DNA from 2 places in the Bacillus sp. iso_77 genome. Region 2 is predicted to be linked to the other one. Evidence: a T-box and tRNA genes for the amino acid it is inferred to sense, from the RefSeq annotation. Region 2 holds a T-box; the other holds one or more tRNA genes.
What was found. The T-box of region 2 lies ahead of AC0VYC_RS12635 (valine--tRNA ligase). A T-box ahead of a tRNA ligase gene usually reads a tRNA of that ligase, here a tRNA-Val.

Region 1 (3,492 bases), 1.5 Mb from region 2:
GCCGCAATTTGAGAATACATATTCAGTCCTTCTGTCCCTGCCACCTCTGCATCTAAATAATAATCCGGCTTTTTTTTACGAATACGGTCGATGGTCAGGTTGGTTGCAATGCGGTACAGCCACGTGGAAAACTTACGATTCACATCAAAGCTCTCAATATTCACATAGGCACGAATAAACGCCTCCTGCGCAATATCTTCTGCTTCATGTGCATTCCCAAGCATACGATAGCACAGCTGATAAATTTTGTCTTTATACAGGTCTACGATGTCTGCAAATGCGTTCTGGTCGCCTTTTTTCACTTGCTTAATTCTCTTTTTAATCATTGTTTCCATAGTATATTCAACCTCTGCCTTCACCGGTCTTTATGTATACGAACCTCGTTCCAAAAGGTTTCATTCTCCTCTAAAAAATAGTGTAACAAATTTTTGACAGCATGTTACGCTTATCAGCCGGTAAAAACCTTAACATATCCTTAAATTTCCCCAAAATTAAAAAAAGAACGGGAACAAGTCCCGCTCTATAATAGCTTTTCACCCATTAAAGAACCAATTAATGCAACTGCCGCTTCTGCTGTTTTATTTTTCTCATCTAATACCGGATTCACCTCAACAAACTCAGCAGAAGTCAAAATCCCTGCTTCCTCTAAAAGCTCCATTGCAAGATGACTCTCTCTATAACTGATGCCGCCAACAACCGGCGTTCCCACGCCAGGGCACTCCGCTGGATCAAGGCCGTCTAAATCAAGCGACAAATGAACACCATCTGTTCTTTCTTTTAAATACGCAATGGCTTCCTCCATCACTCTCGTCATCCCTAATCGATCTATTTCATGCATCGTATACACTTTAATACCTTTTTCTCTAATCAATGCCCGCTCTCCTTCATCTAAAGAACGAGCACCGATCAAGATCACATTCTCAGACTTTACTTTAGGTGTATAACCGCCAATATTGATTAGATCAGCATGCCCAAAGCCGAGACTGACAGCGAGCGGCATCCCATGAATATTTCCAGAAGGAGAAGTTTCCTCTGTATTTAAATCACCGTGCGCATCATACCAAATGACACCCAAATTTTCATAATGTTTGGCTACACCGGCTAGTGTACCAATTGCAATGCTATGATCCCCGCCTAAAATCAGCGGAAACGAACCTGACTGCACAATACCGCTAACCTTTTCAGCAAGAAGCTGGTTTGCGCCAGCATTCTCCGTTAAGTTTTTCAGTTTTTCACTTGTATAGAGACCTTTCTCATCATCTCTTTGCTCAACAGGAATATCCCCTAGATCTTCGACATCAAATGAAAGCGATTCCAATTTTTCTTTTACACCAGCACAGCGAATGGCACTCGGCCCCATATCGACGCCCCTTCTCATTTGACCGAGATCCATCGGCACCCCGACAATTGTGACCTTCTTTTGATCTCCCATATGTACATCCCCTTTCCGTTCATGCTTATATTTTACTTTCTCGGTGCCTTCTGACTCAACTCAACAATATTTTGAATAGTTATACATTCCAATCGTCAAAATAAAAAAAGACACCTTTTTAAAAAAGGTGTCTTAACTGGGCTAGCTGGATTCGAACCAACGCATGACGGAGTCAAAGTCCGTTGCCTTACCGCTTGGCTATAGCCCAAAAATGGTGGAGGGGGGCGGATTCGAACCGCCGAACCCGGAGGGAGCGGATTTACAGTCCGCCGCGTTTAGCCACTTCGCTACCCCTCCACATATGGAATTGATAAAAGAAAAACAGTGCCGGCAAGAGGACTTGAACCCCCAACCTACTGATTACAAGTCAGTTGCTCTACCAGTTGAGCTACACCGGCATATGGTGGAGGATGACGGGCTCGAACCGCCGACCCTCTGCTTGTAAGGCAGATGCTCTCCCAGCTGAGCTAATCCTCCACATGATGGTGACCCGTACGGGATTCGAACCCGTGTTACCGCCGTGAAAGGGCGGTGTCTTAACCGCTTGACCAACGGGCCAGTTTGTCAAGTTTACTGTTTCCGTGAAGCTGACAAAAGTTATTATATACAGGTTGTCCCCCTTTTGTAAAGGGGATTTTTATTTTTTTTATTTTCTAACTATTCAACCCTCATCAGCACAACATTTCGACTGAAATATAATTTCAGTATTTAAATATAATATTGAAATTTCATGTCATACTCAATATACTGAAAATGAAGAAATAAGGAGGTATGTCACATGCAGCCATCTCAACTGCGTTCTTTGACAACAGAATCAAGAAACCCTAACACCATGAGAATTTCACAAGCCAGCCCGCTAGAAATACTCCAAATGATCAATGCGGAAGATATGAAGGTCGCTGAAGCCGTCAACCGTGTCCTTCCAGACGTAAAGACAGCAAGTGACTTTGCCTTTGAATCCATCTCGAATGGGGGCAGACTCATTTATCTAGGCGCTGGAACAAGCGGCAGAATTGGGGTAATGGATGCGGTCGAATGTCCACCTACCTATAGCATTTCACCTGATGTCATCGTAGGCATCATGGCCGGTGGCGACTCTGCCTTTTCACATGCAGCAGAAGATGTGGAAGACAGTGAAGAAGCTGGTCAAAAAGATTTAGAACACATCCACCTGACATCAAAAGATACGGTTGTGGGTATCGCGGCGAGCGGTAGAACACCCTATATCATTGGCGCTTTAAACTATGCTAGAACCATTGGAGCAAAAACAGTAGCCCTCAGCTGCAATGAACAAGCAGAGATTAGCGAACTAGCAGACTGCGCCATTGAAGTCGTCGTAGGAGCAGAAGCCATCACTGGGTCAACACGAATGAAAGCCGCATCCGCTCATAAAATGATTTTAAATATGCTTTCCACCTCTGTCATGATCAGACAAGGCAAAGTATATGAAAACCTGATGGTAGATGTAAAAGTAAGCAATCATAAACTGAAAGAACGCGCCATCACCATCATTCAGCATGTGACCAATGCTTCCTACGAACAAGCCGTAAAAGCCCTTGAAGCAGCCGATTTAGAAGTTAAAACAGCCATCGTCATGCTCCAAACCAAAACAGATAAAAAGACAGCCAAAGACCTGCTCAACAAAGCAGATGGTCACATCGACAAAGCCATCTTACGTCATCAATCTTAAAGGAGGAAACTCATGTCAGCAGGCGGACTCACCCTACTACACACAATGAAATCAAAGCTTCCCCAATCTGAAAAAATCATTGCAGACTATATCCTTGCCCATCCTGACAAAGTCATTAAAAGCACAGTGCATGAAATCAGTCAGGCTGCCGGTGCAAGCAGCTCTGCCGTCATCCGCCTCTGTAAGTCTCTCGGGCTGGATGGCTATCACGATTTGAAAATGCGGATCGCTGGAGATTTAATGCACACTGATAAACAAGGCTACCGGGATATCGAACAAGATGAACCACTTCAATCCATTATTCAAAAGACAGCAGGAAACACCATTCAATCGATCAAAGATACAGCCTCTATTTTAAATGTAGAAGCTT
Region 2 (3,492 bases):
CCAGAGAGAAGCGTCTGGCAGTGAGAATTCTCTTTATTTAACGAAGCTGTTCGCTAAGCAGGAGGAGGAAGATTTTTCTCGCATGAAAATATGTATAGTTCAGCAAGAAGATACGGTCGATCGTATTTGTGAGCGATATCAGTTGAATGTGCAGCAGCTCCTTCGAACGAATTCATTGTCGGTGGATGCAGAGCTTGAAGAAGGGCAGATTCTTTATATTCCTGAATATCAAAAAAGCAACGCATAGTATGAGATGATGGACCGAGAAAATGTGGTGAGAGAACGTGGATGAAATCCAATCTGTCCTATACGAATACGGGCTTGAGGCTGAATATATCGAACCTGTCAGTCCAGCTGTCGTTAGAGTGTATACAAAGCAGGGCGTATTTGCACTAAAGCGGGTAAAGCCCCATCGACACATGCAGTTTACAGAGCAAATGCTTGAACTAGAATCAAAAGGCTATCGCTCGTTTGTGCCGATTTATCGCACGAAGAGCGGTTCCTTTTTCTCTAATCATCGGGAAAGCCAGTACACGTATTATCTCATGCCATGGCTGACCAATGAAAAGAGAGAAGAGCAGGACGATAAACATGAATATTTATTTCAAGAGATTGCAAGACTTCATAAACGAACAGAAGTTATGATGGACATTAATGAGCAGGAAATAGAGGCTCACTACACCCAAATGAAAAGCAAATGGGAAACAGAGAAAGACATGTATGAACGATTTATCGAGCGGGCAGAACAAACATGGTATATGTCGCCATTTGAGCTGGCTGCTGCTATGTATTTTTCAGAAGCGATGTCTGCAAGTGAATTTGCACTTGAACGTTTAGAGGATTGGCATGAGGAAATGAAAGACCAAGAGACGACACGTATTGTGTTAAACCATGGGCAATTGTCAATCCATCACTTTTTGTACAATGATGTAGGTACAGGACATTTCACCAATTTTGAGCGGTCCAAAAAGGCTGCCCCCATTTATGACCTTTTGACTTTTTACTATCGCACATTCAAAACCTACCCTACTCCTTGTCCTGAATGCACATCTTTGTTTTATACGTATCAAAAGGGAAATAAACTTCGTGAGGAAGAGATTCATTTGTTCTTGAGCTACCTCGCTTATCCGCAAGGTTTGTTTGATACGGTGAAAGCCTATGAAGCAGGCGGACAGGATGAGATGGAAAGTTGTCAAGAGCTGTTAAGGGCGTATTGGCAAATGAAAAATTCTGAGCCGACCGTCATGAAAATACACGAAATTGAGCAGGCTAGACGCCTTGAAGAAGAACAAAATGCCTCGTCATCAGAAGAGTGACGAGGTTGTTTGCTGTTGCGCTATGAAATGTCTAACGAGGGACCTATACATAAGAGTGAGCCTGCAGCTTTCAGCTCTCTTAAAACCAATCAAGGTGAAAGGCACAGGCGAGAAATATAAGAATTCCTAAGATGAGGACGTCAAATGTTGTGGGAAAAATGATCGTGCGAAAGCCTTGAAATATGGCAATCGGGAGAACGACTTGGGAGGCAACTGCCCGAATTTGTCTAAGCCATGGGGGGAGTGTGTAAGGATTGATCTTTTTCAAAATAAAACGCCCTCCTTCTTTATTTTGTTATTATCATATGGGCAAAGAGGCAAAGGGTGCCTGCCCAATTTGTATAAAGAAGAAGAAAAGCGGAAAAGATGATTGACGAAAACAAAAGGCATTTAGTAATATTAATAAAAGATGAGTATAAGCTGATGAACGTGATATATCGTAAGCGTGGATCAGGAAGAGTACGAGCAAGCCCCTAAAGAGAGGGAAACCAATAGCTGAAAGGTTTTCTAGGATGCACTTGTTTGGAAGGTCGCCTGTGAGCTTAATTTCTTGAAACATGTAGTAGAGAAATTCGGGAGATCCCCGTTATCCTTTAGAGAGTACGGGACACGTCTAAGTGTTTCGTGAAAAAAGGTGGTACCGCGAAAAAGCTTTTTCGTCCTTTTATAAGGATGAAAAGGCTTTTTTTATGTTTCATCAGCCGAAAAAATGTGGAGGTAACACAAATGGGAACAAATAATCAAGAAATGCCAACAAAGTACGATCCAAATGCGATTGAAAAAGACCGCTATACGTACTGGCTTGAAGGGAAATTCTTCGAAGCACAAAATGACAAAACGAAAGATCCATATACAGTCGTCATTCCTCCACCAAACGTGACAGGAAAATTACACTTAGGGCATGCTTGGGATTCAACCCTTCAAGACATCGTGACTCGTATGAAACGGATGCAGGGCTATGATGTTTTATGGCTGCCAGGAATGGACCATGCGGGTATTGCAACACAAGCAAAGGTCGAGGCGAAGCTTCGCGAAGAAGGTGTGAGCCGCTATGATCTCGGACGTGAAAAATTTGTAGAAGAAACGTGGAAGTGGAAAGAAGAGTATGCCGATTTTATTCGCAGCCAGTGGGCGAAAATGGGTCTAGGTCTAGACTATTCGCGTGAGCGTTTTACATTAGATGAAGGCTTGAATAAAGCAGTCCGCCAAGTGTTTGTTCAATTGTATGAAAAAGGATTGATCTATCGCGGAGAATACATCATTAACTGGGACCCAGCAACAAAAACGGCCCTTTCTGATATTGAAGTCATCTACAAGGATGTGCAAGGTGCGTTTTATCACTTGAGATATCCGCTTGCAGATGGATCAGGTTCGATTGAAATTGCGACAACAAGACCTGAAACGATGCTTGGAGATACGGCAGTCGCTGTACATCCTGAAGATGAACGCTATCAGCATTTGATTGGGAAAACAGTTGTATTACCAATTACAGGCCGAGAGATTCCAATCGTTGGGGATGACTATGTCGATATGGAATTTGGATCAGGAGCTGTAAAAATAACGCCGGCTCATGACCCGAATGACTTCGAGCTTGGAAACCGTCATAACCTAGAGCGCATTCTTGTGATGAATGAAGATGGCACAATGAATGGAAATGCGCTTCAATACAAAGGAATGGACCGCTTCGAATGTCGTAAACAGCTTGTGAAAGATCTTCAAGAAGAAGGCATTTTGTTCAAAATTGAGGACCACATGCATTCAGTTGGTCACAGTGAGCGCAGTGGAGCTGTAGTGGAGCCATATTTATCAACACAATGGTTTGTGAAAATGCAGCCGCTCGCAGATGAAGCCATCAATCTGCAAAAAGGTGATGAGCAAGTTCAATTTGTTCCAGACCGATTTGAAAAGACGTATTTACACTGGATGGAAAATATCCGTGACTGGTGTATTTCTCGTCAACTATGGTGGGGACATCGCATCCCGGCTTGGTATCATAAAGAAACGAAGGAAGTATACGTGGGACTTGATGCGCCAGAAGATATTGAAAACTGGGAGCAAGATAACGATGTACTTGATACATGGTTTAGTTCAGCGCTTTGGCCTTTCTCTACAATGGGCTGGCCAGATGCAGACAGTGAAGACTTCAAGCGCTACTACCCAACCAATCTGCTTGTAA

Region 1: it encodes a tRNA-Val, which carries the amino acid that the T-box ahead of AC0VYC_RS12635 (valine--tRNA ligase) is inferred to sense. The anticodon was not compared.

What each region holds. Positions count from the first base shown of each region.
Region 1 covers NZ_CM149683.1:180,977-184,468, reverse strand. Annotated here, with positions in the region: gene sigW (RNA polymerase sigma factor SigW) at 1-335, opposite strand, end outside; gene rocF (arginase) at 521-1,432, opposite strand; tRNA gene AC0VYC_RS01050 (tRNA-Gln) at 1,569-1,640, opposite strand; tRNA gene AC0VYC_RS01045 (tRNA-Tyr) at 1,645-1,729, opposite strand; tRNA gene AC0VYC_RS01040 (tRNA-Thr) at 1,758-1,830, opposite strand; tRNA gene AC0VYC_RS01035 (tRNA-Val) at 1,834-1,909, opposite strand; tRNA gene AC0VYC_RS01030 (tRNA-Glu) at 1,916-1,990, opposite strand; gene murQ (N-acetylmuramic acid 6-phosphate etherase) at 2,211-3,122, shown strand; gene AC0VYC_RS01020 (MurR/RpiR family transcriptional regulator) at 3,135-3,492, shown strand, end outside.
Region 2 covers NZ_CM149683.1:2,454,491-2,457,982, reverse strand. Annotated here, with positions in the region: gene ysxE (spore coat protein YsxE) at 285-1,316, shown strand; gene AC0VYC_RS12640 (hypothetical protein) at 1,396-1,584, opposite strand; T-box leader at 1,754-1,983, shown strand; gene AC0VYC_RS12635 (valine--tRNA ligase) at 2,043-3,492, shown strand, end outside.